2 linked regions of the Persicobacter psychrovividus genome follow. The protein of the gene in region 1 interacts with the protein of each later gene in a pairwise test. Links are inferred from orthologs where the notes say so. Each region holds a gene or a part of one and is shown in the gene's direction. Other genes may lie near its edges.

What was found.
Region 2: the proteins of AABK40_RS02065 (region 1) and topA interact in binary tests that used the Escherichia coli proteins (3 or more experiments, as listed by UniProt). The link is inferred for Persicobacter psychrovividus from one-to-one orthologs.

The regions. Positions count from the first base shown.
Region 1 is NZ_AP025292.1:468,150-484,483, forward strand. Bases 9,016-11,967 are described here. They hold AABK40_RS02065 (YigZ family protein), read left to right. Parts: upstream 9,016-10,160; coding sequence 10,161-10,775; downstream 10,776-11,967. Other genes in these bases: AABK40_RS02060 (hypothetical protein), read left to right, coding at 9,016-10,098; AABK40_RS02070 (3'-5' exonuclease), read right to left, coding at 10,830-11,417; nhaC (Na+/H+ antiporter NhaC), read right to left, coding at 11,428-11,967. Outside these bases: prmC (peptide chain release factor N(5)-glutamine methyltransferase), read left to right, coding at 1-112; AABK40_RS02020 (hypothetical protein), read right to left, coding at 325-807; AABK40_RS02025 (PfkB family carbohydrate kinase), read right to left, coding at 885-1,802; AABK40_RS02030 (GNAT family N-acetyltransferase), read right to left, coding at 2,072-3,271; AABK40_RS02035 (Dps family protein), read left to right, coding at 3,657-4,121; AABK40_RS02040 (peroxiredoxin), read left to right, coding at 4,274-4,903; AABK40_RS02045 (3-deoxy-D-manno-octulosonic acid transferase), read left to right, coding at 5,079-6,329; rsgA (ribosome small subunit-dependent GTPase A), read left to right, coding at 6,535-7,461; AABK40_RS02055 (MATE family efflux transporter), read right to left, coding at 7,509-8,687; more of AABK40_RS02060, read left to right, coding at 8,977-9,015; more of nhaC, read right to left, coding at 11,968-12,900; AABK40_RS02080 (Rossmann-like and DUF2520 domain-containing protein), read left to right, coding at 13,024-13,839; AABK40_RS02085 (replication-associated recombination protein A), read left to right, coding at 13,865-15,136; AABK40_RS02090 (outer membrane beta-barrel protein), read right to left, coding at 15,192-15,737; AABK40_RS02095 (hypothetical protein), read right to left, coding at 15,930-16,334.
Region 2 is NZ_AP025292.1:958,140-974,657, forward strand. Bases 11,882-15,017 are described here. They hold topA (type I DNA topoisomerase), read left to right. Parts: upstream 11,882-12,268; coding sequence 12,269-14,767; downstream 14,768-15,017. Other genes in these bases: ppk2 (polyphosphate kinase 2), read right to left, coding at 14,816-15,017. Also shown: AABK40_RS04365 (SusC/RagA family TonB-linked outer membrane protein), read left to right, coding at 308-3,328; AABK40_RS04370 (RagB/SusD family nutrient uptake outer membrane protein), read left to right, coding at 3,362-4,723; AABK40_RS04375 (hypothetical protein), read right to left, coding at 4,803-5,297; AABK40_RS04380 (MORN repeat-containing protein), read right to left, coding at 5,431-6,318; AABK40_RS04385 (DUF2490 domain-containing protein), read right to left, coding at 6,320-7,141; gap (type I glyceraldehyde-3-phosphate dehydrogenase), read right to left, coding at 7,356-8,366; AABK40_RS04395 (MaoC family dehydratase), read right to left, coding at 8,716-9,129; AABK40_RS04400 (ABC transporter ATP-binding protein), read right to left, coding at 9,174-9,845; sucC (ADP-forming succinate--CoA ligase subunit beta), read left to right, coding at 10,014-11,204; AABK40_RS04410 (SixA phosphatase family protein), read right to left, coding at 11,312-11,812; more of ppk2, read right to left, coding at 15,018-15,616; AABK40_RS04425 (uracil-xanthine permease family protein), read right to left, coding at 15,752-16,518. UniProt on the Escherichia coli protein: Releases the supercoiling and torsional tension of DNA, which is introduced during the DNA replication and transcription, by transiently cleaving and rejoining one strand of the DNA duplex.

The DNA.
Region 1 (16,334 bases):
TGAGGCTTATGGTGCAGAAACCAAAACCATGTTGGAAGAGAAAGGCTATAAAAATGTGGAGGTGTTTAAAGACCTCAATGACAAAGACCGTATGGTTCGAGCTCAGCGTTAAAAAATGAATGGACGGGGAGTTTATTTGTCCGCAGATTATGCAGATTTCCACAGATTATTTTTGTGGGTAAGCATGGAAGGGCATATAAAGGATTAGCATGGTTTTTTGTATTTAGTTGGTCACAGGCAAGCGTCCGCAACCAATATGATTTAAAATCATGGTAATCCTTTTAATCAAGTTGCTTAAAATCCTCCAACATGATTAAGCGGTGTTTATTTCTTCCGCTGAATCAACTCCAACAAAATTTTAAACTCCAATCCAATCGTGCCCTTGTCCTCTACGGGAAGGGTACTGAAGGCAGGAGAAATCTCAAATCCTTTGATCAGGTATTGATAGAGTGGCAAATCAGGCAGGGCATTGATCATCTTTTGGGTAAGTTCTTTGTCCTGAATCATCGTCGGGTGGCTTTCCATATATTCGAGGAAGTCGAATTGCTCATCGCGCAGCTCTTGAAATTCCTTATAACCCAGTTTTGTGTTTTGGAAAAAAGGCTCGTCCCTGTAAAATAGGTAGATGGTGAAAACACCACGCATAATCACCCCTTGCAGGTAATTGTCATAGCCATCCATTTTATAGCCCAAAAAAAAGGAGATCAAAAGCGGCTGTTGCTCCTGAATTTCCTGATATAATTTTTTGTAGCCTTCAGGTCCAAGTTTATTGACCTGCTCTTCGATCTGCTCAATGCGCTCTATCATATTTTTATTTTGTGCTCGATGGCCAACGAATGAAGCGTATCTCCTTCAGTCATCAGCCACCGATCACCAGTCACTTTTTATAATTCAAATTGTGAAAGATCCACAAACTGTTGAATACGGGCATCCACTGTTGCCTGATCCAAATCCTGCAAACGCTCAGGGCCGAATTTCTCTACGGTGAAAGAAGCCATTGCCGAGCCATGAATGATCGCACGCTTCATATTATCGAAAGAGATATCGTCCGTTTTGGCCAGGTACCCCATCAATCCACCTGCGAAAGTGTCTCCAGCTCCTGTTGGATCGAAAACTTCCTCCAAAGGCAAGGCAGGCGCAAAGAAAGTACGGTTTTCACCGAACAACAAAGCACCGTGTTCCCCTTTCTTGATGATCAAATATTTTGGTCCCATCTCCTGAATTTTTTGAGCCGCACGTACCAGTGAGTAATCACCAGAAAGCTGACGGGCCTCTTCATCATTGATGATGAGCATGTCGATCATCGTCAAAGCCTTTTTCAAATCATCCATCGCAATGTCCATCCAAAGGTTCATCGTATCCATGGCGATGAATTTCGGGCGGTTTTTCATGCGCTCGATCGTCTGAATCTGAATGGCAGGGGTCAGGTTGCCCAACATCAGGTATTTCACATCCTGATAATTTTCAGGAATTACAGGATCGAAGTTTTCCAAAACGTTCAGTTCTGTGGCCAGCGTATCGCGGCTGTTCATGTCGTTGTGGTATTTGCCCGCCCAGAAGAAAGATTTTTCCCCTGCTTTGATCTGCAAACCTTCCGTATCGATACCGTGACGGTTCAAATCAGCAATGTTATCATCGCCAAAATCATCCCCAACAACGGCAACGATATTATTTTTCTCTTTCAAAAAATAAGAGGCCGCCAAGGCGATGTAAGTACATGAACCACCGACGATTTTGTCGGTTTTGCCAAAAGGCGTTTCGATTGCATCGAAGGCAACCGTACCAATAGATAATAAACTCATGGTATAATGTTTTAGCTTAATGTGGGTAACTGAGTAGCGGTGGACTTCCCCACAGATTACACAGATTTCCACAGATTATATTTTTTATTTTTTAATACGACTGATTTGTCAATAGCTGTATGCCCTGTTGATGGTTTTAAGAGCATGACTACCATGATTAAAAAGGATTTTAGGATGTTCTCCCGTTCAGAAACGATAAATCATGTAAACCCCTTTAATCAAGTAAATCATAGTCAAAAAAATATCGACATTATGCGTTTGACAAGACCCTACTCCGTTTTCTTCGGCTTTTTCTTAAAGCCTAATCGGGGGTGTTTTACCACCTCTTTGTTGCGGTCAAACATATAGCGGTAAGTGTGGTGGGTCTTTACAATGCGTGTCCCGAGGTTACGGGCGAGGTGCATCATGGCAGGGTTAAAGTCCCCAATCCAGTTCATCTCCAGCTCCGAATAATTGTGTACCTCAGGGTTAATCACATTCTTGCCCGCTTCAATGATCATGGCAGATTCAACGCCCTTGCCCTGATAAGCCGAAGCAACGCCAAAAACCATCCCCATCAGTCGGTTGGAAACACCTTTCATCTGAAAGTATTTGAAACGCAGCATTTGCCAAAGGTTCCATTTACCATTCATATACCTGAAAATTTTGTTCACTTCCGGTAAGTTGACATAAAAGCAGATGGGTTTATCGTGGTGGTAACCGAAAAAGATCAGTCGCTCATCCATGATCGGCTTCATCATTTGCATAATATCACGAGCCTGCTCGAGGCTCAGTTGTGCCACTCCCTCAAAGTCTTTCCAGGCATCATTATAAACCATCACGAAATCCTTGGTGTATTTCTCAAGCTGACTTTTCTTGATGGTTTCAAAGCGATATTCATCCGAGGTGAGGATCTTCTCTGCCCTTCGGTGGATAATATCCGGCAGGGGATCGAAAGTATCTCTGCCAAAAGTGTATTGCTTGAAGTAAACCTTGAAGCCGTAATTCTCAAACAGGGTCTGGTAATACTTCGGGTGGTAATTGTTTTCATAGTTGGCGGTGCGGTGATGCCCCTCAACCAACAATCCCCACCATTTATCGCGCTCACCAAAATTAATGGGGCCGTCCATCGCTTCAAGGCCTTTTCCTTTCAGCCATGTTTGTGCGGCATCAAAAAGGGTATTGGCAGCTTCCTGCTCATCAATACATTCAAAAAAGCCCAGTCCGCCTGTTGGCTGGTCATTGTCCTTGTTTTTGGTGGTGTTGCTGTAGAATGCCGCGACCCGACCAATAAACTTGCCTTGATCGTCTTTGAGCATCCATCGGATGGCTTCCCCATGGCTAAAAAAGGTGTTTTTCTGTGGGTTAAACACCACAGCGATGTCCTTGTCCAGCGGACGGATATATTCGGGGTAGTCTTTGTATAATGGATGTGGAAAGTCAATAAACGCTTTTTCCAGAGCAGGGCTATTTACTTCGATTAATTGCATAAATCTTTGATCCTATAATGGGGCTAAAGTGTTTTTGTTACACAATCGGTAAAGGTAAGGTTTTTACAAAGGTGAGAAAACGATCTGCCGAAATATCGATGGTATTTCATGGATAATTTATTGATTGACCACTTTTTATCAACATGAGTCCGCGGAACGCCGGTGGCAAAGTCATTGTCGAATATGATTTATATTATATAATTAATCATGACTTATCAGCAAATTGAGTAATGATATTGGTGAGCGTAAACCTTTGTTTATGCTTTCATGTCGGGTATCGATATCCTTGATGATGCATTGATCGAAGTGATTTGATAGGCAAAGCAAGCCTGCCTACCTTTGAACCATCGAAAAGAAATAATAAAAACATAAATACACAATAGCTATGAATTTCATTGGATTAGACGCACAGAAAGCAAATCAGTTAGCAGATCAGTTAAACGACCTGTTGGCCAACTTTCAAGTTTACTATCAAAATCTAAGAGGCTTTCATTGGAACATTAAGGGCCCTCAGTTTTTTGAGCTTCACGTAAAATTTGAAGAATTATACACTGAGGCACATACGCAGATTGATGAGGTGGCAGAACGTATCCTGACTTTGGATAAATCACCGCTGCATTCATTTGCAGACTATCTTCAGGCGGCAGAAATTACCCCTGCGGTAGATGTGAGCGATGCCGAAAATACGGTGGGAATCACCCTGTCGAACATTCAGGCACTGATCAAAAGAGAGCGTGAAATTCTTGAAATGGCAGGAGAGGCCAACGATGAAGGAACAGTCGCTTTGATGAGTGATTACATCGCCGGACAGGAAAAAACCGCCTGGATGCTGAAGTCCTATTTAGGATAAACTTCACCGCCCAATATTGTATCAACATAACTAATATTGTAATAAGCAAAAGCAATGTAAATTATAGAATGCTTTGTTGGTAAAACTGTAATAACCCTATACCTTTGAGCTATTAAGTTTGAAGAAAAATAAACCTTAAAATAATAATCAATATGTCATTAGTTGGAAAAAAAGCCCCATTGTTTGTTGCACCAGCAGTTGTTAACGGTTACGAGATCGTAGAAGACTTCTCTTTGGAGCAGTACATTGGTAAGCAAGAAGTAATTTTCTACTTCTATCCAAAAGATTTTACTTTTGTTTGTCCTACTGAAATCTTGGCTTTCCAGGAAAAATTGGCAGAATTTGAGAAGCGCAACGTTGCTGTTGTTGGTATTTCTTGTGATTCAGAAGAAACTCACTTGGCTTGGTTGACTACTCCTAAGAAACAAGGTGGTATCGAAGGCGTGAAATACCCATTGGTAGCTGACTTGTCGAAAACAATTGCAAACAACTACGGTGTATTGGCCGGTGACTGGGAGTACAATGACGAAGGAGAATTGGTATTCGCAGGTATTCCTGTAGCTTTCCGTGGTACTTTCTTGATTGACAAAAACGGTGTTGTACGCCACGAAACAATCAACGATTTGCCATTGGGTCGTAACATCGATGAGATGATCCGTTTGGTAGATGCTTTACACCACGTAGAAGAGCACGGCGAAGTTTGTCCTGCAAACTGGTCTGAAGGTGCTGACGCTATGAAAGCAACTAAAGAAGGTGTAGCAGAATACCTTTCAGCGCACTAATCAAGCGAGCAAATAAATATTGGCGATCCTAACAGATATGCCACTGAACCCTCTGATAATCTCAGAGGGTTTTTTTATTTTTGCGTAAAATTATAAACAACCACCACACAAGGAAGATTTATTTCTGAAGACCTTGTAGAGAGGTTGTCCTTTAACCACGCTCCAAAATAATCGCATGGGTCAATTTTTATACTCGTTTTTATTCCATCTGGCAGAATTACTGTTGCCGATTCCCGCACTTTTTAACAAGAAACTGCGCCTGTTTGTAAAAGGCCGAAAGCCAGTATTCAAACAACTGATGCACTTTCGGGCAACTTATAACGACCCTGTGGCTTGGTTTCACTGTGCATCTTTGGGAGAGTTTGAACAGGCACGACCAGTTTTGGAAGAATTTAAAAAGCGGTATCCTGATTATAAAATCGTCCTGACCTTCTTCTCCCCATCGGGTTATGAAGTGCGTAAAGATTACGATAAGGCAGATCTGATCACCTACCTGCCAATAGATACCTGGCAGAATGCCAAGAAATTTGTCGATTTGCTGAATCCTCAGGTGGTATTTTTTGTGAAGTATGAGTTTTGGTACAACTACCTCAAACGTGTGGCGCAGAAAAATATTCCCCTGTTTTCATTTTCAACCATTTTCAGAAAAGACCAAATCTACTTCAAGTGGTACGGCGCCTTCTTTTTCCGCACCCTGCATTGCTTCGATCATTTCTTTGTACAGAATCAGGAGTCTGTGGAGGTGCTTGAAGAGGCTAAAGTCTATAATTTCAGTAAAACGGGAGATACCCGATTCGATCGGGTAGAGGAAATCTGCCAGCAGGCCAAAAAACTTCCGCTTGTAGAGGCCTTCACGGAGGGGCACCGCACATTGGTGGTGGGCAGCAGTTGGCCGCAGGATATGGTGCATATTTTTCCGCTGATCAATGGTGGGAAAACAGACCTGAAATTTATTATTGCACCACATAACCTGAAAGCGTCAGAAATGAAGGAGATCGAAAACCAATGCGCAGGCAAGGTGATTCGCTACTCCAAAGCTTCAGAACAAAACGTTTCGGATGCACAAGTGTTGATCATAGACAACTTCGGCATGTTGTCGTCGGTCTATCGCTATGGCGACTTTGCCTATGTGGGAGGTGCTTTTGGTAGCGGCTTGCACAATATCCTGGAAGCGGCCACCTATGGTTTGCCGATCTTTTTTGGGCGTTCAGCTAAAAACAGAAAATTTCAGGAGGCTACGGATATGCTTGCACGGGAGGCGGCATTTGATTTTGAACGCAGTGAAGAGTTTGCAGAGAAATTTGCGGCCTTGTATAATGATGAGGATCAATACCAACAGGCCGCCGATCGGTCGAGAAGATATGTGGAAGAAAATTTGGGCGTTACGGCTCAAATTCTCGACTTTTGTGAAGCTTATATAAAATAATGAAAATCATTCGGAGGTGAAGAAAGAATGCTTTCAAAATTTACTTGTTAACAAGTGCTCGGAGATCAGTACCCAGTGATCGATAGGGTTTATATTTCCTGTCACAGGCACCTTTCTGAAATATAAAGGTGAGCTATTTCTGGAAAGCACTTGATAAGTTAAATCAGGGTAAAGTATTAGTTTAAACAGCCGACAAAAATAATATATGGAAGGATTAGTGATGCGCTCGACGGGCTCGTGGTATGAGGTGCGCGATTTGACCACCGATGAAGTTTACCAATGCCGTCTTCGGGGGAAATTCAAAATTAAAGGATTGAAGGTAACCAACCCTTTAGCGGTGGGGGATATCGTTACGTTTGAGCTTGAAGATACCGAAGAAGAAACAGGCGTGATCACGCATATTAAAAAGCGTGAGAATTATCTTATCCGTAAATCTACAAGGAAGGTGCGGCATGGGCACATCATTGGTGCCAACCTTGACCAGGCGATTTTGGTGTGTACTTTAGTGATGCCCCGCACGTCTCAGGGCTTTATTGACCGATTCCTCGTTTCCTGTGAATCCTATCATATTCCTGCCGTTTTGGTTTTCAACAAAGCGGATTTACTGGTGCCAGAGGCGCAGCAGATTCAGGAAGAACTCATGGAGCTTTATGAGTCGCTGGGTTATCAGTGTTTGTCACTTTCAGCGAAGAAAAAAGAAGGACTCGATGCTTTTATGGCGATGCTTGAAGGCAAGAAGTCAATCCTTTCGGGGCACTCAGGGGTGGGGAAATCTACCCTGATCAATGCCATTGCTCCAGATATTGACCAATGGACACAAGAGGTTTCCACTTATGCCAATAAGGGGGTTCATACCACCACCTTCGCAGAAATGTTTGAAATCGAAGAGGGAACATTTTTGATCGATACTCCAGGAATTAAAGAACTGGGTTTGATGGACATCAAAGAGGAAGAAATTGGAGGCTATTTCCCAGAGTTCAGGGCATTAATGAGCGAGTGTCGTTTTTATAACTGTTCGCATACCCATGAGCCTGGCTGTGTAGTTACCGAGGCCGTAAAGCGTGGCTACATTGATGAAGGTCGATATATGAGTTACCTCAGTATGATGGAAGGGGACGATAACCGCCGATAAAATTTGAATCGTTCAGCAGGTGTAGAAATATTACAACACCTGCTGAATTATAATACCAGTCTTCGGTTCAGAAACAGCAGAACAGCAAAATAGATCGCTGATTTTAACGCGTGGGCTTCCACGACTCCCAAAAGCCCATCTCTCGAACAAAAATAAAAAATGAATACGAGGTACAATACCGTCGCACCGAATTGCAGTGAAAGGTGAGCGATAGGTTTGGACTGTGCCGAAAGCATGAAAGCGAGCAGGTAAGCGATAATCAGGAAGAAATCGCCCGTTTGCTGATAAAGAAAAAACTTGCTGGCAGGCAGAAAATCTTCACTGTACAGCCCAACCAACAACCATTCTTTACCAAAAAAGATAAATAAGCTGCCTATCAGGGTGACAGGAACAACCAGTGCAATAACGCCACGGACATAAATTCTCAGTTCTTCAGGGAATAAAATCAGTTGATTAACCTTCGGAAAGAAAGCCAGGCCTACGGTGCCAGTGAAGAGTAAAAAGTAGTTTTCTGATATTTTAACCACCGATTGCCACTGCCCTGCCTGCTCAAGACCATAAGCATTGATCATCCATTCCCTGACGCCATATTCGAGCATCTTCCCAAACACAAAAGCACCGAAAGTTACCAGCATGAAATTCCATATCGCCTCCATGGAGCCTTTGCTCGTTTCAATTGGTTTTACCTTTCTCACCAACCGATGCCTAACGGAAAATACCAGCGCACAAACCAGTCCCAGGAGTTGCCCGAAAGTTACACTCAGTAATGCCAGTTGCTGATCGTTATACTGCACAAAATAAGCCACAAGGATCAATGAGCAAATCAGGCTGACCAAGCTGAAAGTGGTGTATATTTTGGCGTGCCCATGAGAGAGGATGACTGCCATCAGGAACAAATGCAAGAGCAGCAGGCTCATGATGGTGAAAAACAGCCCTTCAAAAGGCAGCTGCAGCAGGTCGTTCAGTTCAATAAATTCTTTCAGGAATATATGCTTCAAACCAAAGAACACCCCAAAGCCTAAAAACAGGACAATGAGGTTGTAAATAATCGCCGCATAGAATACCCGTCGGCGTGGGCCATCCTCCAGTGTTGGGTTGCCCCAAAAGTGAACCAATGCACGGTTGATCCCCTCATTGGGGATTTGGGTAATGAGCTCTACCAGGTTTTGAAAGTGCGCCACCAGTGCCACACCTGCAGGTCCAAAATACACGGCAAAGAGTTTCATGATGCCGATTTGAGTGAGAATCCTTAGCAGGAGCGTACTCAGGGTCAATTTCGATTTCCTGATCCAGCTTGAATTAAATATCTTTAGCGCTTCGATAATATTCGTCGGTTAATGTTAAGGGTTAAGCTTTACTTTAATGGGCATAAAGTCCTATTTATAGCAAAAAAATAGCCTTTTTGTTTGGGTATAATCGTTTAATTACTCATAATATACCAAATTATTAAATAGGTCTTGGCCTACATTTATTATAAATTGATGGCCCAAAGTAGACTAAGCGTTTAGAAAGATTATGCGGAGATTTTTGTTTTTAATGATGGCCATCGTGTTGCCATTGTACTCATATGCCATGCCCACCACCCAAATTCGAAATGATAAAAAAGCCATGCGCTTCATTGAAGAAGGACTGACGGCCACTTATAATTTTGAATTCAAAAAGGCTGAGGCCTATGCGGACTCCCTCGAAACTTATCTTCAACAAGACCCTACCATTTATTTGCTCAAGGCAAGGATTCTGTTCTGGCAACAAAAATTTGAGCATAAGAACGAGAAAATGGAGCAGGCCTACACGGCTAACCTTGATAAGGGCATTGCCCTGACTGCCGAACGGTTGAAAGCCGCACCAGATGATGCCGAACTGAAATTCGTGGCCCTGACCTTCAATGCCATGTATGCTGAATATTGGTTTGATGAAGGGAGCTCCATGAAAGCCATTAGTTATGGCAAAGTACTTTACAGTTACGTGAAGGAGGGCTTTAACTTAATCGATCAGTTCCCTGATTTTTACTTCACCACAGGGCTGTACAATTACTACCGCATTAAATTTCCGCAGAATAACCCCGTGTATCGTCCTTTTATGTTTTTCTTTAAAAGTGGCGATCTGGAACTTGGGCTCCACCAAATGGAGATTGCCACAGAAAAAGGAATTTTTACGGATGTAGAATCACGGCAGTATTTATACCATTTGCTGATGCATTACGGCGCCAAACCGCAGCAAGCATTCAAGCATTCCGAATACCTGCACAAGCATTATCCGAACAACCCTTACTTCACTTGTATGTACCTCGAAAACCTCGCTTACCTGCAACGGGTAAATAGCGAAGAGGTCGCACTGGCCCTTGACCTGAGCAAGCGCAGCAATCCCATGTTTAGTGCTCCAGGAAATTTGCTGATGGGGCGATTTTTAGCCTTGGATCAGCCTACCGATCCACAGGTAAAGGAGTATTTGCTCAAGGCTGAAAAGGCTTTCCAACAGCAAGAGCACCCGAGTGATCACGGCCTGTGTGTTACTTATATCAATTTGGCGAAGTATTGTGACGCTACCAATGACCAGACCGGAAAGGCCACTTATAAAAAACTGGCACAGAAGCATAACAAATATGATGTCGATAAGCAGCAAATTGGCGCCTTGTAGCGTTAAATTGGGTTTATTTTGATAAACATTCTATTTTTGTAGGGAAGTCAATGGATGCAGGAATGAAAGACACTTATCTCACCCTTGCCGAAGCCTCGGAAGGTTTTTATAAAGAAAAAGGCAGTAAATTTATTGGGCTTGCTTATCCCATTAAAAAAGAAGAGCAAGTGAAGGAAATTATTGATGGCCTGAAGAAGCAGTACTACGATGCCCGCCACCACTGTTATGCTTATGTTTTAGGCAATGACGGCGAACGGTTCCGCGCCAATGATGATGGCGAACCAGGGCACTCTGCCGGAGACCCTATCCTGGGGCAAATTCGCTCCCATAACCTGACTAACCTGCTGATCGTGGTGGTGCGTTATTTCGGCGGCACCAAATTGGGCGTTCCCGGCTTGGTACATGCCTATCGTACTGCGGCGGCAGATGCTATTGAAGAGGGAGAAATTGTCGAAAAGATCCTGATGATCGATATTCCTTTCAGGTTTGAATACCTCAGTATGAATGATGTGATGAAGCTGATCAAGGAATACGATTTACAGATTCTGAATCAGCATTTCGATAACCTTTGTGAAATGGAAATCTCGGTCAGGGAAAAACGCTTTGCCGAGGTGCTTGAGAAGCTGAAAAAAATCGATGGAGTAGATGTGCTGTTGGAAGAAGAGGATAAAAAATAGGTGAACATTAAAAAAGCCATGACGCTAATGTCATGGCTTTTTTAATGGCTTTTCTCAGGCCATTAATGCTTGATACTCCTGTATCTTTTTGTAAATCTCCAGGCAGATCCATGCATCCGTAGCGGCATAGTCGATCTGCTGTGGGCTGTACTCGGATTTCTCCCAATTGGAAGTTTGCTGATTCTTGGAAATTCGAATTTTCAAAAATATGGCGGAGAGGTTTCTTGCTCCCGTAACTTTCCATCCCATGGCTTTCACTTCAGTAGCCAGGTCAATGTAACCCTGAGGCAAAATGTCAGCAATCTCTTTCATCCCTCTGATATCATCCGTAAGGGCAATACCAATTTTGTGAATGTCAGGATTGCTCAGCAGATCCTCCAATGCAGGGGTAACGCCTGTTTCCTGAACCCGAATCAAATAGACTTTTTCTTCGGTGGCAATCTGAATCAGGGCGATATGGTTTTTGGCGCCTCTGCGGAAAGTAGGTTTGGTCTCTGTGTCGAAGCCTATCACCGAGTACTCCTCGATTTCTTTCAGGGCTTCATCCAAAGATTCCGAATCGGTGATCAGTTCAATCTCTCCCTCGTATTTTGTCAATGGTAATTCGTTGACCTCCTCTTTACTGATTTCTTTTTGATACATAAAATCATACTTAATCTACTGCTGCCGGTACCTCCTCGATTTCCGACTTGGGCAAATCAGCTTTAACGAATAAATAGCCAAAGATGATCGTAACAATCGGGCTGAGGATATTAAAGAAGCAGTAAGGTAAATAAGCAAAAGTAGCAACTGACAACACCGAGGCTTGGTAAGCACCGCAGGTATTCCATGGTATCAGTACCGAAGTAACAGTCCCTGAATCTTCCAGCGTTCTCGACAATACCTCAGGTCGGATGCCACGTTTGCGATATACGTCTGCAAACATCCTGCCAGGCACTACAATTGATAAATATTGGTCTGAAGCGGTGGTATTGAAGAAAATACACGAAACAGAGGTTGAGGCAATGAGTCCACCAATAGAGTTGACCTTGCCGATAACCGCCTGCGTAATACGTTGCAGTAAACCTGTAGACTCCATAATCCCACCAAAAATCATCGCACACATGATCAGCCAAATCGTGTTCAGCATCCCTGACATCCCTTTTGAGGTCAGCAATTCATTCACCTGTATGTTATTGGTATGAATAGAAATCTCGGTAAACATTGAACGGCTTAGCGCTGCATAACTTGCCGCCCAAAAGCTTTTGTCTTTACCCGCCACTTCATGCAGCAAATTAGGTTGAAAAATTAAGGCAAACAATGCGCCAAGCAATGTTCCGATCAATAATGCAGGAATTGCAGGAACTTTTTTCAGTACCAGCACCAATACTGCCAATGGAACCAGAAACAACCATGGGGTAACATCAAAAGTGGCTAAAATACTCTGGCGGATCCCTTCGATATTATCTGGGTTAGCGACCGAAGAATGCTGAAATCCCATGACCAAAAAGATGATCAGTGTAATGACGATCGACGGGATGGTGGTGTACATCATGCTTCGGATATGCGTAAACAGGTCGGTACCAGCCATGGCAGGGGCCAGGTTGGTGGTGTCCGACATCGGCGATACTTTATCTCCAAAATAAGCACCTGAAATAATGGCGCCAGCGATCATGGGTTTGTCAAAGCCAAGGGCGGTACCAATCCCCAGAAGGGCAATACCGATGGTGGCGATGGTGGTCCAGGAACTGCCAATGGCAACAGAAGCAATTGCACAGATGATCACGGTGGCAAAAAGGAAAATCTTTGGGGTCAGGATGCCAAGTCCGTAGTAAATCAACGAGGGCACAACACCACTGAGCAGCCAGGTTCCCGAAAGGGATCCGATCAGTAGGAGGATCAGAATGGCAGGTAAGGCGGATTTGATACTCAGGACAATCCCGTCCTCCATCTGTTCCCAGGTATAATTGAGTTTCATGCCTACAAGCCCAGCAAGTGCAGCAGCAAGAATAAGGGCGATTTGGTTCGGTCCGTAGGTAGCATTGTCGCTAAAGATCGCCACATTGGCCGAAAGCATCCCGATCAGTAACATTACAGGCAAGAGTGCTTGTATAAGTGACGGCTTTTTGTGCAACTTATTGTCCATCTATATTATTTTTGTAAAATGATTGCGTGATTTTATTGCGTGCAAATTTGGGTTCAAAAAATGTGCTTTGCTTGATCTTGACAGAGGAAATTTCAAGATTATGTATAAATATAACAAAACGTTATGAAAAAGTTTTATAATATAGCGCTAATTGGTACTGGTAATGTGGCGTGGCACCTCGGGCCCGCACTTGAAAACGCCGGCCATCACATCACGGCCCTTTATGGTCGGGACAAAAAGCGTGGAAAACAAATGCTCGATCGGTTGTTCAATGCGGAGTGGCACCATGATCTTGACTTTTCTTCCGCCGATCTGGATGTCATTCTGGTATGTGTCAGCGATCAGGCCATTGCTGAAATTGCCAAAGATATCATCCTTCCTGATGGTACCGTACTGGCCCACACTTCGGGTGCAATGCCCATGAATGAACTGGAGTATGCTGCTGCCGATGCACATGGAGTGTTCTACCCTTTGCAGACCTTTACAAAGGGGAAGGAAATCGATATTGAAGAAGTGCCTTTTTTAATTGAAACATCAGAAAAATGGGCGACAGCACGGCTGGTAAGACTGGCAGAAACCATTAGCCATACCGTGAAAGAAGTGGACTCCAAACAGCGAAAGCATATTCACCTTTCAGCGGTTTTTGCCTGTAATTTTACCAACTTTATGATGCTAAGGTCGGCACAGATCATGGAACAGCAAAACCTGTCCTTTGAACTGATGCACCCCCTGATTGCTGAAACAATTAACAAAACACTGGAGATTGGCCCTAAAGCGGCACAAACAGGCCCTGCTGTGCGGAAGGACATTAAAACCCTCGATGCGCACCTTGAACTGATGGATGAGCAGCAGGAGTGGGCAGAAATGTACCAGGAGATCAGTCAGCAGATTATTGACGAATATCATAAGAAGGAGGAAAGGTCTGGCTGGGATATTTGATCGGGAAGTAGAAAACGAAAAAATAATGATAGGAAATAACCAACAGCGGCCACTGGCCGAAAGGCTCCGCCCGACATCCATTGATGAGATGGTCGGGCAGCAGCACCTTGTCGGTTCGGCGGGAATTCTCAGAAGTGCGCTGAATACAGGCATGATTCCCTCCCTGATTTTATGGGGGCCTCCAGGTGTCGGGAAAACCACCCTTGCGCAGATTATGGCGGAAACGGTGAAAATGCCTTTTGCTACCCTGAGTGCGATCAGTTCTGGAGTAAAAGATGTTCGGGAGGTGATTGAACGTGCCAGGCGGCAGGCCAAAACCTTATTGTTTATTGATGAAATTCATCGCTTTAATAAAGGGCAGCAGGATGCCCTGTTGGGGGCTGTTGAGCGTGGAATCATTACTTTGATTGGAGCGACCACGGAGAATCCTTCCTTTGAGGTGAATGGCGCTTTGCTTTCTCGTTGTCAGGTATATACCTTAAAGTCGCTGACAGAGGAGGATCTTAAAAATCTTTTGGCGAGGGCATTGTCTGAAGATGAGGTGTTGAGCAAAAAGAAGCTCGAAATTAAAGAATATGAAGCCCTGTTTCAGGTTTCAGGAGGAGATGCCCGAAAGTTACTGAACTTGCTTGAAATTGTAGCTGATTCGCTGGGTGCTGAAGGAAGTATTGATAATGCCATTGTGAAGTCGGTGGCGCAACAGCGAATGGCCGTTTATGATAAAAATGCAGATCAGCATTATGATTTGGCCTCAGCGATGATCAAATCCATACGTGGTTCTGACCCCAATGCAGCGGTGTACTGGATGGCACGAATGATTCAGGGTGGGGAGGATGTGAAATTTATTGCCCGCCGATTACTGATTTCGGCTTCAGAGGATATCGGTATGGCCAATCCCACCGCTTTGGTGATTGCCAATAATGCATTTCAGGCAGTACAGACGATCGGGTACCCTGAGTCGAGGATTATCCTTTCGCAATGTGCAACCTACCTGGCGACAAGCCCCAAAAGTAATGCGAGCTATAATGCGATTAATCAGGCATTACGAACGATAGAGGCGACTGGCGATTTGCCCGTTCCGCTGCACTTGCGGAATGCCCCGACCAAATTCATGAAGCAACAGGGCTATGGCAAGGGGTACAATTACAGTCATGACAATCCTGGGAACTTTGCTCCCCAGGAATATATGCCCAAGGCACTTGAAGGGCATAAGTTTTATGAGCCAGGAGACAACCAGAAAGAAAGTCACCTTCGGGAGTGGTTGAAATATTGGTGGAAGGATAAATATGGGTATTAAAAAAAAGAGGCTGTCATGTTGAATATGACAGCCTCTTTTACAAAGTTATTTTGAATTATAAGCGGTAAGAAACACCGATGCGTCCTCCAGACAAACGGTTACCTCCATTAAGCTCCAGATTAATCGCCCAGTTTTGGTTGAAATAATAACGTGCTCCCACTTGCAGCCCCAAGCCTAAACCAGAATTTTCACTCCAGTCATAAGTAGGGTCGCCTGAGCCATTCCATCTATTGGATACATTTGAGTAGCCTACATTCAAACCTGCGTACACATCCCAGTTGTTCGGAATTTCAAGAATGCGGTTAAAGTGGTAATTGGCAATGGCAGCCATGGAGAATACGGTTGTTCGGTATCCCAATCCCTTATGCGTTCTGTTGTAGCTACGGTAGCCAATATCAAAACCTACGGTGATATCACTGCCTACGCCAAAGTCCATTCCACCATATACAGGAAGTCCGTTGTTTGAAAATCCAAAGCCTGCATTTACTTGCTTGGCGCCATTAGGCAATGGGCCGCCACCCTGAGGTAAGCCTTTGATTTGTGCGTTGGCAGAGAAAGCCAAAATGCTCATGAAGACCAATAGGTAGAGTGATTTTTTCATAATTGATAAGTATCTGTTGAGTTTGTAAAAGTCGATATCGAGCAAGTTAAAACGGTATTTGTGTAATTCAAAACTGCTTAATCGATATTTGTGCTCAAACACTGAACGTGGAGGCTACTCCCCAAAAATGAAGGCAAAAAGAAAGGCTGTCCTCAAGATGAAGACAGCCCTGCTGTATGGTAATGTACGTTATTAGAATTTATAAGAAACTCCTACACGTCCACCTGAAATGCGGTTTCCACCGTTAAATTCTAAGTTAATTCCCCAGTTGTTATTGAAATAATAACGGCCACCTACCTGAAGGCCTAATCCCAATCCTGAGTTGTAGTCATCTCCATCCCATTCATTATGGTGACCATCGTGATCCCAGCTATGTGACCATGAAATGTATCCAATACTCAAACCAGCATAGAAATCCCAGTTGTTAGGAATATTGAGAATGCGGTTGAAGTGGTAATTTCCGATAGCTGCTGCAGAGAATGCTCTGTGCTTCCAATAGTGTTCAGTATGTTGTTGATATCCAAGCTCAAAGCCTATAGTGATATCACTTCCAACACCAAAATCCATTCCACCATAAATAGGCATTCCATAATTAGA
Region 2 (16,518 bases), 490 kb from region 1 along the record:
ATTATTGGTTTATCCACTGCGAAGGTCAGTATTTTTTTCAATTAAGGGAAGCCTTCGTGAACATTTTGTTGTTTTTAGCCCTGTTAAGACTATTTTAATTCAAGCCCTTGTTATATGCTATTATTGTAAATAAATAGGTCTTTTTATAGCCGATAATGTAAATAAAATTAAATAATCATGAAAATTCTTGGTATTTGGTTTTTGGTTTACCAAATTAGATTTATGATAAGCTGAACGAGTGAATAAGGTAGTGGCGTAGAAGGCTTCAGTTTTCATTAACCTATTTTTTAACAACTTCTTTATTTTTATGAGGAAATTATTTACTACCTGTGTATTTCTACTCATGGGATTCATGGCGGGTTCAGCCTTTGCACAATCATTCACGGTGAAAGGGATTGTAAAAGACGAAACAAGTTTTGCGCTGCCAGGTGTTTCGGTGCTGGTCAATGGTTCAACGATCGGGACAGTAACCGATTTTAATGGAGCCTACACCATCGAAGTTCCTGAGGGCATGGAGACCCTGACCTTCAGCTATGTCGGCTTTAAAACCCAACATCTCCAAATTCAGAATCGGTCTGAAATCAATCCTATTCTAAAAACAGACAATGTCATGCTCGACCAGATTGTGGTAACGGGTTATGGCGAGCAAAAAAAATCACACCTTACTGGGGCAATTGCCAAACTGGAGAACACCAATCTGGAGCAAATTCCTGTTCCTCGGGTAGATCAGGCGCTTTACGGAAAGCTGGCGGGGGTACAGATCCAAACCACCGACGGTGACGCAGGTGCTACGCCTTACATTCAGATTCGTGGTCAGGCGACTATCAATGCGGGTTCTGGTCCATTAATCGTGGTGGATGGCTTCCCTATTCCTGATGATCTTTCGGCGGTGGACATGAACGATGTGGCCTCTATTGAGGTGCTGAAAGATGCGGCATCAGCAGCTATTTATGGTTCACGTGGTGCCAATGGCGTGATTTTGATTACGACCAAAACGGGTAAAAAAGGGAAAATGAAGGTTTCCTTTACTTCAAACATGAGTGTGAAAACCCCTGCTTTGGGTTACGATCTTGACAACCCAAATTCATGGGCAGATTATGCACTCAACAAGCCAAATCTTTCAGAAACAGACAAAGAAAAGATCTTGTTCGCTCAGCAATTGGGCCACAATTACGATGCGATGGAAGAGATGACCCGCGCAGGTTTTTCGCAGAATTATCAGATCAATTTGAGTGGCGGTTCTGAAAATACCAGCTATTATATCTCGGGTCAGGCCATGGACGACGAAGGGGTGGTAGAAGGTAACAACTTCAGAAAATACTCTTTACGCGTAAAAGTCGATACCAAACTGAATGAGCGATTCAAAGTAGGGGTAAATATGAACGGTTCGTTGCAACAGCGCGACGTGATCGAGACGCGTATGCACGATGTCGGGCGTAGTGCTTCATGGATGCCAAGCTTCCACACACCAGAGACTTCCGCAATGACAGGCTACCCCGTAGGATCATGGACGATGGAAGAGCATTTCCGTCCGAGTGCCAACCCTATTTATGGCGATCAGGGTTACCCCGATATCCGAAATACCAGTAATGTGAATGGTTATGCCAAATTGGTAGGGCGCCCGAAAGATGAGCAAACCGTTCGGATGTATGTGAATGCTTATGCAGCCTATCAGATCACCGACGATTTGGAGTTCCGCTCCACTGGTGGCGTTTATTATACCAACTTCCAGCGAAATTATTTTCAGACTTCCTACGGCCATCGAAATGGTGCACCTGAGGCGCTATACCTCAATCAGAATACTTTCAACTTCCTGAATGAGAATATTCTGAACTACAAAAAGAAGATCGGTGACCACGAGATTTCTGCCATGGGTGGTTTTACAATCCAGACCAATAAGGTGAACAGCCTGGGAACGGGAGCCAATGGGTTTTTGAATGATAAAATTCAGTTACCTTCTGCGGCGACAAACACCTGGGTGGTTCAGGATGATACTTATGAAACACAGAACAATCTGGTTTCCACTTTGGCCCGTGTGAATTATGCTTTCCGCAACAAATATTTGCTTTCGGTAAGTTCTCGCTGGGATGGCAGCTCAAGATTTGGCGCCAACAACCGATGGGGGTATTTCCCTGCGGTGAGTGTGGGCTGGAGACTGATGGAAGAGCCATTCATGGCGCAGTTCCGTGAGGTGGTGAGTGAATTGAAATTGACTTCTTCTTACGGTGCAACAGGTAACAATGCCATCGGCGATTATTTGCACATTGGTAATATGGCCTCTGGAAACTATGTAACGGGTAGCGATAATGTGGTGCCAGGTTATGTGCTGAACAACAAGAGTAACCCAGATTTGGGCTGGGAGAGAACCTTTGAGTACAATGGTGGGGTGAACATTGGTTTGTTCGAAAACCGTGTGTATCTGGGCGTTCAATATTATTCATCAACAACAGACCAGTTGCTGCTGAACATGGATATTCCGTCGATGTCGGGTTTTGAAACCCTTTGGGTAAACCACGGAAAAGTACGCAACAGTGGGGTGGAAATTGAACTGACCACCCGTAACATTGTGAAGGATGATTTCTCCTGGGAAACCACCGCAACTCTTACCACCACTAAAAATGAGGTGTTGAATTTCGGTCAGCATGATTCCTTTCAGTCTACCACAGAATCTAAGCGTCCGAATCACTTCCTGACGCAGGTAGGTTCGCCAATCTCTCAATTCTATGGCTACCGAGTGAAGCGTGAACTTACTGATGAAGAGTTCGGCCTTTACTGGCCAATCGGTTTGCAGGCAAACAATGTGTATGCGCAGGACTTGAACGGTGACGGTGTGATTGATGAGAATGATATGGAAGTTTTGGGTAAAGCCAATCCAGATTTCGTTTGGGGATTGACCAACACGGTTCGATACAAGCAGTTCGATTTAAGTTTTACCTTCCAGGGATCGCATGGTGCATCGGTTTTCAATATTGATGACCACTATTTGCAAACCCACTGGGCAGGTACCAACGATAAAATCGGTTTGGATGATCCTGACGGTTTGACCGTGAGAAAAACAGAAACAGACTGGCACGTGCAGGATGCTTCCTATGTGGCTTTGCGTAACCTGAACTTTGGTTACACTTTCCCACTGCAAAGCGAGCATATCAGGAACCTTCGCGTATTCTTCGCAGGCAGCAACTTACTTTATCTGACTTCAAGCGAATATACAGGTCTTAACCCTGAAGGGATCAACGCCAACACAGAATCAGCTTATACACGAGGTTACCAGCGTGGTCCAATGCCATTGGCCAAAAGCTTCTCTTTGGGTGTAAAGCTTGATTTTTAAAGACCTATTTTTTGACCGTTTAAGATTAAGAACATGAAACTTAAAAATATTTTTTGTGGCCTTTTGGCTGCTTTCATGATGTCGGGACTGAGCAGTTGTTCAGATTTTCTGACGCTTACCCCACCAAGTTCAATTGGTGAAAACAACTTCTTTGAGAATACCGAAGAGGTGGAGTCTGCCGTGATCGGAGTGTATGATGGCTTGCAGGAACTGACCAATATCGCCTGGTCGATCGAGGGAATTGTGGACGACAATACTTTCCCAGGAACGGAAGGATTCTATGCAGAGATGAATGCCTTTACTTTTGACCCCTTTACTGGCTTTTTCTATGATTACTGGCGCATCTGTTATTCGACCATCAACCGCGCCAATATGGTTTTGGAGAATATAGAAGTGGTAGAGGAAGGAGCGAAACGTGATCAGCTGAAAGGTGAAGTGTTGTTCATCAGGGCCTATGTTTACCACCAAATGGTGCAGATTTATGGCAGCTCGCCACTGATCTTAAAGACGATCGGACATGCTGATTATGCCGAAATGGCCAATACACCCGAGGCTGATATTTATGCCCAGGTGATCGCCGACCTGAAAGAAGCCGCGACCTTGTTGCCTGATAGTTATTCGTCGGATGAGTTGGGCCGCGCAACAGCCTGGTCGGCCAAGGGGATTTTGGCAAAAGCCTATCTTTCTTCAGGTGATGACGTGTCAGCGAAAACCCTTTTGAAGGAAATCATGGACAGTGGTAATTTTAAATTGCAGGAGAACTACAAAGAGGTGTTTGAGGTGGAGATGAACAACGAAATCTTGTTCGCCGTTCGTTATGTGGCAAGTGACAACGAGCATCAGACTTTCTCCTATACCTTCAGCTCTAAAGGAGAGTTTGGTGGTGTGATGGCTACAACCGATATCCTGAATACCTACGAGGATGGTGATCTGCGGAAGGATGCCAGTGTTGGTGAAGACGGTGGTAAAATGGTTGTTGATAAATACAATTCTGTGGGCATCAGCAATGAGCAGTCTGGTGTGGACTGGGTGGCTTTGCGCTATGCTGATGTGATTTTGCTTTATGCGGAACTGTTGGCCAATGAAGGCATGAATACTGAAGCCGTTGATATTGTTAATCAGATTCGTACACGTGCTGGGCTTGCCCCAAAAACTTTCGCCACTCAGCAGGAACTGATCGATGGAATAGCCCTTGAACGTCGCCTTGAGCTTGCTTTTGAAGGACATCGCTGGTTCGACTTAAAACGATACGGTAATGCGATTGAAACCATTAAGGCGTATTTGGAAAGTGAAAATATTACTACGCCAATCAGCGATCACCACTTGTTATTCCCTATTCCTAACCGCGAGATTAACCTTGCAGATGGGAATTTAAGACAAAATGATGGCTATTAAACGACCCTATTGTTGAATAATGGATGTGAAAGAGGTGCTTCGGCACCTCTTTTTTTGTCATTGATTTTCAAGGTACCAGCTAAATTGCCGTCAACTCAAAATGCCTGCTGAGCAATCGAGCCAACGCAATATAGGACCTGATTAGTTTTCGCTCCCTTTCATTATCTGCTTCAATCTCTTCCTCTTTCATAAATAAGTATTCGGTGAATCCCTCACAAAAAACATACTGTTTGGAGCTGTATGGATAATCGGACATCGGTGGAATAAATGATAAGTCGATGTAGTTTGAGATGCGCAATTCACTACCATCCTTGAAAGAAACATAAACCATATCCTCATCATGGCCAACTTCTCCCTCGACCAAAGCTTTGTATTTGCCGATCAGCTTTTCAAATTTCTCTGCAGTATTGTATTTCCCAATTGCATAATCTGTATCATCCTCAAAATCTTTTCTTTTTACGATCCTTTTGGTGTCATAAAGGTCGAGGCCTCCTTCACCATTATAAACGGCCAAATATTTCGTTCCATCCTCAGCAGTGAGGTACTTTTTGTCAAGTGAGTAGTTCGCAGTCATATTGTGAATTCTTTTGTTTTCCACAAAGAAATGAGTGGTGAGTGCATTGTAAGTGCCTTTGGTGAAAAAGGAAATTTATGCCATAAAAAAAGGACGCTGCACGCAACGTCCTTTTGATGAAAATCTATCTTTCTTATTTCTTCTTTTTAGTCTTATCCTTCTGCAACTCATCCTTTACCCAGGTGCCCGAAGCAACCTCCTTACCTTTGGCATCGATGATTTTTCCTTCGCCATCGCGCAGGTCATTTTTCCAGCCTCCAATGTATTTTTCCCCTGAGCTAAAGTGATAAGTTCCTATTCCCGAACGTTTGCCATCTACATATTCTCCCTTGTAAATGTCGCCGTTGGCCCAATAATAGGTACCCTTTCCATTTCGCTTGTTATGCGCCCAATGCCCTTCGTAAAAGCCTTTCTTGTCGAAGATCGCGTAGCCATAGCCTTCTGCCTGATCATTGATGGTGTGGCCAATATATTTGACCTCCACGCCGTCCTGATTTTTGAAGGTCTTCATCAACACCGACTTATTGGCCTGGTGGAGGTTAAGCTCCAGCTTGGCAATTTTCCCCTCTGCCTCTTCCAGCAACTGCAGATGATGATTGTGCTTGATCAGTAGGCTGTCCCACTGCAATTCAAGGTGACTGATCATCTGTTTCTTTTTTAGGGTGTCTTTGGCTAAAATATTCTCCTTGCCCTGGTATTTTTTAAGGTGATTAGACAATCGGTCGCCAAGGGCTATATGGTCGTGCAGGTCATTGCTGAGCGCAATGGTCATGCTATCGACATAAGAAGAGAAGGTTGCAGGACGCAGGCTGTTGGCTTCTTGGTATCTTTCAAGTGCTTTTGAATATTCCCCACTGAGCATCAGACTGTCGGCATTTCTCTTTATCTCGTAGTATTCCAGCAATTGCACCTGCTTTGGATCCACTTCCTGCTCCTCTCTGTTAAGCAACAGAAAATTGGCAAGAATAGATATCCCGAGTGCAATAATTAAGAATAGTTGTATCAGCGGTAATTTCTTCATATTAGTATCCCAGGTTGATTTTTGGTAATAGGTCGCCAGATTTGCGGAAATCCATACCGATGAAAACATTGAATCTGAAAATGTGACTGGACTTGTATTCATAACCGCTCGACTTTTGCCCGAGGGTATACATGTGTCCAACGAAGAAGGTGACATTGTTATTTAATACATAACCAAGGCCATTGTAAGTTCGGAAATCTTCCATCGGATTCGCGCCAATGGATTCCCCACTGTGCATAAATATCTCTGCACTGGGAGAGAAATAGAGGGTTTTCTCCTTGATTTTCTTGGAGTTCAGCGGAATATAAGCAAAAAGCTTATAACGATATCGGTTGGTGTAATCGTGTTCTTCCCCTACATCATTCTTCCTTTTCCAGCGGTGTTCAAAACGAAACTGATGGTAGAACTTAAACCGTCCCATGGCTGGCATTTTTAATAGCCATTGGTGCCATATCCGTGGTTCATAAGTCACTTTTTCAAACTCTTCATTTCCTGTTTCAGGCGTGAAGTTCATCACGAGGGTCGGGCCTATTACGCCTTCGAAATACTCATTGAAGAAGATGTTCAGACCGAAACGGTTGTACATCTGACGTTTTCGGCCATAAAATGACCACACATCGTCGAGGTCGTTACGTACCCGCCAGTGGTGTTCGCCATAGTAGCCGAGCCTTTCCGAAAATTGAAACTTCAGGTAGGCACCAAACCAAAGGCCGGTTTCCTCCATAGTGGTAACGGAAGGCTGAGCGGCCGCTTTTTGTGCATGAACAAGTTGTGGGAGTAGGAGTAGGGTGAGTACGAGTGTTGCAATAAAATTCTTAAGCATATAGATGTTTGTTATCCCCAGACATGCAAAACAGGAGACTCAAGGTTGAGGTATGAGTTTCAGAGCCGAAAATTACGGCAAATAAAGCAGAAGACAACAAAATATCATTAAAATTTACGAATCGGGATATTCGCAATCGGAAGAAGGGGCGTTTTTGGGCATAAAAAAAGCCAATCCGAAGAGGATTGGCTTAATGTTTTATCTGAAGGATAAATTATCCGTTTACAGATTTCATGTGTTTGATCAACTCGATAACTTTGTTTGAGTAACCCCACTCGTTGTCATACCAAGATACAACTTTAACGAAAGTGTCAGTCAATGCGATACCAGCGTTAGCATCGAAGATAGAAGTACGAGCGTCAGTTTGGAAGTCAGTTGAAACAACTGCATCCTCAGTGTAACCCAATACACCTGCCATTTCGTTCTCAGAAGCAGATTTCATTGCAGCTTTGATATCTTCGTATGAAGCAGCTTTCTCCAAGTTTACAGTCAAATCAACTACAGAAACAGTAGGAGTTGGTACGCGGAAAGCCATACCAGTCAATTTACCGTTCAATTCTGGAATTACTTTACCTACCGCTTTAGCAGCACCTGTAGATGAAGGGATGATGTTTTGTCCAGCACCACGTCCACCTCTCCAGTCTTTCATAGAAGGACCGTCAACAGTTTTTTGAGTTGCAGTAGTTGCGTGTACAGTTGTCATCAAACCGTCTTTGATACCGAATTTGTCATTCAATACCTTAGCGATTGGAGCCAAACAGTTAGTAGTACAAGACGCGTTAGAAGCGAATACAGTACCTTTTTCGTATGAAGTGTGGTTAACGCCCATTACGAACATTGGAGTGTCGTCCTTAGAAGGAGCAGACATTACAACGAATTTCGCACCAGCATCAACGTGAGCTTGAGCAGATTCTTTAGTCAAGAAAATACCAGTAGACTCGATTACGTACTCAGCAGAGATCGCATCCCATTTCAAATCAGCAGGGTTACGCTCTGAAGAAACGCGGATTTCTTGGCCATCAACAACCAAGTTACCATCTTTAACTTCTACAGTACCAGCATAACGACCGTGAGTAGAGTCATACTTCAACATGTATGCGATGTAATCTACATCCAACAAGTCATTAATTCCTACTACTTCTACGTTTGCGTCAGCCATCGCTACGCGAAAAGCCAAACGACCGATACGGCCGAAACCGTTAATACCAACCTTGATTTTAGACATCACTAATTATATTTTTTGTGAATGGTTAACTTTGTTATGACACAAATGTAGGAGTTCCATTGAATTTTCAAACCGAATCATGTGGTTTATTTTTATGATCTGTATCACGTTTTGAATGATCGGTATAATAATCGGCTTATACGCGCTGTATCGGCATTTTTTGGGGAAATTGTGGTGCTGATTTTGCCAAGTTGGCAGTGGTGTTTTTTTCTGAAAAAAGGTACACGGCGCTTTTTTTGCCGCTAAAAAGGGTGAAAATACGGGTGTAAAAAAAAGTGGGATTTCTTCTAAACAACAACAGCCCGGCATGGTTGCCGAGCTGTGCGTGTTTTATGATAAAGGAGGGCTATTAAGAAACAAAAGTTTTTTTGTTCATAGCTTTAGCCTCACCTTTTACAACGATTTTTCCAGATTCAATATGTCGGATGTTGGTTTCAACAACGGCGATATGCACTCGGCCGATCACGCGTTTCACTTCCAACTCAATGCGGTATTGGTCTCCAGGATACATCGGTCCTTTGAACTCAATGTTTTGCCCAAGATACAAGGATCCCTCGCCTGGCCATTGCGTTCCCATCACTCTTGAAATGATGGAAAGACCAAAAACGCCATGAATTACTGTTCTGCCAAATTCTGATGTTTTTGCAAACTCAGGATCAATGTGTACAGGATTGGTATCCCCGGTAATCCTTGCAAATTCGTTCACTTCTTCCTGACTAATGGAAAAATCGTAATGGTATTGATCTCCTACTTTTAAAATCATGATCTAAAATAATGATGTATTTACTCAGCGCAAATGTAAATAAATTATTCGTTAGGTGAATGGTTTTCGATAATTTGTCCGTCCACCATGGTCAATTTACGGTCGGTCATATCTGCCAGCTCGGGGTTGTGAGTTACGATCACGAAGGTCAGGTCGAGCTCATCACGCAATTCAAAGAAAAGTGCGTGCAAGTTCTGAGCGCCAATGCTGTCGAGGTTACCCGAAGGTTCGTCAGCAAAAATAATGTCCGGCTTGTTGATCAGTGCCCTGGCCACTGCCACACGCTGTTGCTCACCCCCAGAAAGTTCTCCCGGCTTATGGTTCATTCGGTGTCCAAGCCCAAGACGATCGAGCAGGTGCTGTGCTTCAAGTTCTGCGGTTTCTTTATCAGTACCAGCAAGAAAAGCGGGTAAACAGACATTCTCTATGGCAGAAAACTCCGGCAACAGGTTATGGAACTGAAAGATAAATCCAATCTTCTGGTTTCTAAACCGTGCAAGCCCATCTTTGTTCAGCTGGCCAATTTCCTGATTGGCAATGTACACTTCACCGGAGTCGGCATGGTCGAGGGTTCCGATAATTTGCAGCAGGGTGCTTTTTCCTGCGCCCGATGCACCTACTATAGAAACGATCTCTCCTTTTTTTACCAGCAGGTCCACCCCTTTGAGTACCTCAAGGTGGCCGTATTTTCGGTGAATATTTTTAGCTTTTAACATTTGCCTTAGTGCCTGTTTTATCGTGATAATTACTCACTTGTGGTTCAGAAGCTACAAACATATAAAAAATTCAAGCTTTATCCTGTTTCCTTGCGGGGCAAATCTTTGGTAATTTTCCTCAATTAACTTACTTTAGTTGAAAGACAAGCAAATAATAACCCAACAACCATGAATATTCACGAATATCAAGCAAAAGACATATTAAAAAGCTACGGCGTGGTGGTTCCTGCACAGAAATTGGCAGAAACTCCCGAGGTGGCTGTCAATGCAGCACGTCAATTATTTGAAGAAACAAAAACGGCTGTATTTGTTTTAAAAGCGCAGATTCACGCCGGTGGCCGTGGAAAAGGCGGCGGGGTGAAAATCGCCAAAAATGTGGAAGAGGTGTATCAGTTAGCGGACCAGATCATCGGGATGCAGTTGGTGACTCCCCAAACAGGCCCTGAAGGGAAAAAGGTCAACAAGATCATCGTTTCAGAGGATGTTTACTACCCTGGCGCATCGGAGCCTTCAGAAATTTACCTGAGTGTACTGCTGGATCGTGCCAAAGGCTGTGACGTTATCATGGCATCTACCGAAGGTGGTGTGGACATTGAAGAAGTAGCGGAACAAACGCCGGAAAAAATCATTAAAGAGTGGGTTGATCCTAAGGTGGGTTTACAGGCTTATCAGGCAAGAAAAGTGGCTTTCGCTTTAGGCTTGGAAGGTTTGGCACTGAAGAATATGATCAAGTTCATTACCAACATTTATAAGGCTTACCGTGGAATCGATGCTTCACAGGTGGAAATTAACCCGGTATTGAAGGCCTCGGATGATGCAATTATTGCGGTGGATGCTAAGATCAACCTGGACGATAACGCTTTGTACCGTCATAAAGATTTTATTGCTTTGCGTGATGAGTCGGAGGAAGATCCTTTGGAAGTGGAAGCTTCAAAATCGGGCTTGAACTACGTGAAGCTGGATGGTAATGTAGGCTGTATGGTGAACGGTGCCGGTTTGGCAATGGCCACCATGGACATGATTAAGCTTTCAGGTGGTGAGCCTGCAAACTTCCTTGATGTTGGGGGTGGGGCAAATGCACAAACAGTAGAAGCTGGTTTCCGCATTATCCTTCAGGACCCGAACGTTAAAGCGATTTTGATCAATATTTTTGGTGGTATCGTACGTTGTGACCGTGTAGCAAGTGGTGTGGTGGAAGCTTACAAAAATATCGGCCAAATTGATATTCCGATTATTGTTCGTCTTCAGGGAACAAATGCTGAAGAAGGAGCGAAGATTATCGAGGAGTCCGGTTTGCGTGTGGTTTCTGCTATTTTACTGAAAGATGCAGCAGATTGCGTTAAAGAGGCATTGGTATAATCGACCATTATAATTACAATAAAAGGCTGATACTTGAAGTTATCAGCCTTTTTTTTATGCTTTTTTTCTATCAGCGGAAAAGAGAATGTTCTGGTTTAAACACGCTTTTAAGAAAGCTCATTAATCACCTCGATCAATGTGCCTGTGCCTTCCGATACTTCCTGCCAGTGATCCACCTCAAGGCTTATTTTTATCACACCTGCCGGCTGAAGAAAGGGCATTTCTTTGTTGGTCAGGACTTCTGCAAGATGCGGCAGCCCAGGGTAATGTGCCACAACGGCTAATGTATTGACTTCCTCAGGGGCACTGCAAATACTTTGCAACAAGACCCGTGGCGAGGCATTATACAACTCTTCGCTATATTCAATTTTATTCATTGGCCAATCGAACTGTTCCGCGATCAGCTTGGCGGTCATCTCAGTTCTAAAAGCAGTGGACACCATCAGGTGGTCAAAAACACAGTTTTGCTGTTTGAGGTGTTCCCCAAGCTTGGCGGCTGAACGAATGCCATGTTGTGTGAGCGTTCTTTTGATGTCCGGCTCATGATAATGAGCTTCCTGTGCTTCTGCATGTCTGATCAGCAGTAAAGTCTTGGTCGTGTTCTGCATATAGTAATAAATAAAGCAATCTGTTCAATGAAGGAATACGCCCATTCCTCTTTCTTTAAGATAGCGGATTCCTAATGCGAAATAATCTAAATTTTTGATTATTTAAAGTGGATTTAGGAATAGATTTCTACCTGAGGCCGTTATTTTTTTTCAAACAGGAAGAATGTTGGGATGTTTTGCGTTTTCAAATAGTTGATAATCAATAGGTTCTAATTAAAGGTTTATAGGTTGTTTTAGCTTAAAAATGGACGTAATTATTTATTTTTTTTAGGCAGAGGGATAATTTTCTCTTGTATTTATTTGAAAAACCGACAAATTTAAACCTATGTTTGTAGATATGCACCAGTCAAATGAGTACTTCAATGTTGAATTTGTTCAATAATTAGTGCATATTCTATTTTTGTTTTTAGGGTGCCTTATAGAAATGGGCATCGGAATATAACCTGTGCTGTAACGATGCAGAAAAATTTGGTAATAGTGGAGTCCCCTGCCAAGGCCAAGACCATTGAAGGCTATTTGGGAGAGGACTATAAAGTTGTTTCGAGCTTTGGGCACGTTCGGGATTTGCCCAAGGGGAACAATGCCATTGATATAGAGAATGGTTTTAAGCCGACCTATGAAGTAAGTGCTGACAAGAAGGAGGTTATTCGTGACCTGAAAAAATTAGCCAAGGATGCCGAATTGGTCTATCTCGCATCCGATGATGACCGTGAGGGAGAGGCGATTTCATGGCACTTGAAAGAAACCTTAAAATTGGAAGATGAGCGTACCAAACGGATTGTCTTTCATGAAATTACCAAAAATGCGATTGTCAAGGCGATTAACAATCCACGGACCATCGATGAAAACCTGGTGAATGCACAACAGGCACGAAGGGTCCTTGACCGCTTGGTGGGTTTTGAGCTTTCGCCAGTTTTATGGAAAAAAATTAAGGCCGGCCTGTCGGCGGGTCGTGTGCAGTCCGTAGCAGTACGTATTGTCGTGGAGCGCGAACGCACGATTGATGCGCATCAGGTGAGTTCATTTTTTAAGATCAAAGCACGTTTCGATCTCCCTGAAGGCCGTTATCTGCATGCAGAATTGCCTGCAAGGTTCAAGACCGAGGAGGAAGCCAACGCTTTCCTTACCGACTGTCAGCAAGCGACTTTCAAGATCAACAGCCTGACCAAAAAGCCAAGTAAGAAATCTCCGGCACCACCGTTCACGACTTCTACCCTTCAGCAGGAAGCATCGCGGAAGTTGGGCTTCTCGGTAGCACAAACCATGGCGGTAGCACAGCGTTTGTATGAAGCCGGTAAGATTACTTATATGCGTACCGATTCCCTGAATTTATCTGATGATGCTTTGGCTGCTGCGGCAAAAGAAGTGACTCAGGCCTATGGAGAGGAATACGCACATACGAGAAAATACACCACGAAATCTGCTTCGGCACAGGAGGCTCACGAGGCCATCCGTCCGACAAATTTCGCTGAGCATAAAATCACCACCGGAGAGCGTAACGAGCAACGCCTTTACGAATTGATCTGGAAACGTGCCATTGCATCGCAGATGTCACAAGCCGAGATTGAAAAGACGACCGCTAAAATTGGGGTTTCTACCCGCAGCGAGGAGCTTTCGGCAACAGGGCAGGTGGTTACTTTTGAAGGTTTCTTAAAGGTTTACATCGAATCTTCGGACGATGAGGATCAAAATGAAGAATCCAAAGATATGTTGCCGCCATTGTCTGAGGGGCAGGAATTGGCCTTCAATGAAATGATTGCACGTCAGGGGTTCACACGTCCGCCGGCAAGATTTACAGAGGCCAGTCTGGTGAAAGAACTGGAGGAAAAAGGCATCGGTCGTCCTTCTACTTATGCACCGACGATCTCTACGGTACAGCGCCGAAATTATGTGGTGAAAGAGCCACGCGACGGGGTGGAACGCCCTTACCGTGAATTGATTTTGGGCTCGGATTTGCAACTGACGGCTTTGGATAAAACCGAAACGACAGGCGCAGAGAAGAACAAGCTATACCCAACAGATATTGGGATGGTGGTAAATGATTTCTTGGTCGAATATTTCCCGAATGTGGTCGATTTCTCCTTCACCGCAAAAGTGGAAAAGGAATTTGATGAAATTGCTCACGGACAGCAAAACTGGGACGAGATGATCGGCAGTTTTTACAGCGGTTTCCATACCAAAGTAGAACAGGCAGAATTGATTGACCGTCGTGAAATTAGCTCTGCCCGGGAATTGGGGAATGATCCTAAAACCGGAAAGCCTGTGATTGCACGATTGGGCCGATTTGGTCCATTGGTACAACTCGGAGAAACTTCCGAAGAGGAAGGTGCAGAAAAGCCACAGTTTGCCAGCTTGCGCAAGGGGCAGTATCTGGAGAAAATTACTTTGGAGGAGGCTTTGGAGCTCTTCAAATTGCCACGTGATGTGGGGATGTATGAAGATAAAAAAGTGGTGGCGGCCATTGGTCGCTTCGGGCCATACCTTCGCCATGATGGAAAATTTGTCTCTTTGGGTAAAGAGTATGATCCGCTTTCAGTGGAAATTGATACCGCCATTGAGCTGATTGAAGCCAAGCGTCAGGCAGATCGTGAGAAGTTTATCAAGGCTTTTGATGAAGATCCTGAGGTGCAGGTGCTGAAAGGCCGCTGGGGGCCATACATCAAGTTTGGGAAGAAAAATGTAAAGATTCCGAAAGAGCTTAAAGAAACGCCTCTTGAAATTACCTGGGAACAGGCCGTAGAGTGGGAAGCAGCGACACCGGAAAAAGGCAAAAAAGGGGCGGCAAAGAAAACCACCGCAGCGAAAAAGCCAGCGGCGAAGAAAGCCACTGCCAAAAAGCCTGCAGCCAAGAAAACGGCAGCAAAGAAACCCGCGGCGAAGAAAACGACCACCGCAAAAAAAACAACCACCCGTAAAAAAGCCACTCCAGTAGTGGAAAAAGAGGCGGAAGCCTAATAGGCAAAACATAAAAATCCCCGCAACGGAAGCGCTGCGGGGATTTTTTTATTCATATTTTTTGGGAACATAGGTCAGCTCTGAAATCGGCATCCGGATATAGCCTTTGCTTTTATCGATTTCCGGCAGGACAATTTCCTCATCAGGAATGTCCTCATAATCTATCTGATCAAGCAAGTGGGCAATACAGTTCAGCCGTGCCGCTTTTTTGTTATCGGCCTTTACCACATTCCAGGGGCTCTGCTTGGTGTCTGTATAGGAGAACATCTGATCTTTGGCCTGCGAATATTCCATCCATTTTTCCCTGGATTTAATATCCATCGGGGAGAATTTCCATCGCTTCATGGGCGTTGCAAGCCTTTCCTTGAAGCGCTTCTCCTGCTCGTCATCACTTACAGAGAACCAGTATTTAACAAGGATCAGCCCCGAGCGGATCAGCATACGTTCAAATTCCGGACAGCTGCGCAAAAATTCTTCATATTGCTCCTGACTGCAATAGCCCATCACATGTTCTACCCCTGCGCGGTTGTACCAGCTTCTGTCAAAAAGGACAATCTCTCCGGCAGCGGGTAAATGGTGAACATAACGCTGGAAGTACCATTGCGTTTTCTCTTTTTCAGTAGGAATACCCAGCGCAACCACTTTGCAAATTCTCGGGCTCAGGTTTTCACGGATACGCTTGATGGCTCCACCTTTTCCGGCGGCATCTCTTCCTTCAAATAAAACACAAACGCGTAAGCCCTTTTTCTTGACCCATTTTTGCAGTTTTACCAGTTCAAGCTGAAGGCGCTCCAGCTCTTTTTCATAAATTTTTTTGTTGACCTTAATCGGTTGCTGTTGGTTCTCCATACTCCTATTTGGCTTTGATTATACTTAAATAATACAACTAAGAAGTTGGTGATTTTGTGGTGAAATACCATGTTTTAATCAAAAAAAAACCGACAATTGCCGGCTTTTTATAAATATCTTGATTTTTGGGGTACTTTATTTTTTAGCGTGCGATTTATCAGGAAGAATCAGGTTCAGTACTACCCCAACCAAAGAGGCCAAGCCAATACCTGAAAGAGAAAATTCACCGAACTGAAATACTGCACCACCAATACCGATGGTCAGGATGACCGCTGCAATCGCCTGATTACGAGGCTGTGCGAAATGATCCTTGTTTTGTACCAGCGCACCAATACCTACCGAGGCAATGGTTCCGAAAAGCAATAACATGATCCCCCCTAAAACGGCCTGAGGAATCGTTCTCAAAAAACCACTCACTTTACCAATGACCGAGAAACAGATCGCTGTAATGGCGGAAATTCGAAGGATCGTCGGGTTGGTTACACCTGTAAGGGAAATTGCACCTGTAACTTCAGAATAGGTGGTGTTTGGAGGCCCTCCCAAGAAGCCCGCAAAGGCTGTGGCAATACCATCGCCTAATAACGTACGGTGTAAGCCAGGCTCTTTAACGAAGTCTTTTTTCGCTACAGTACTGATGGCGTACATATCTCCGATATGCTCAATCATAGGAGCAAAAGCGACCGGCAGCATGAACAATACCGCATTCCAGTTAAATTCAGGATGGATGAATTTAGGCAAAGCAAACCAGTCCGCATTAATAATTGGGCTGAAGTCAATAATTTTGTCACCAAAGTGAACATAAAGTCCAGAGAGGTCAAGGGCTACTGAAAGGCAATACCCGATAACAAGTGCACCAAAAATCGGCACCAATTTCATAAACCCTTTACCATAAATGTTAATCA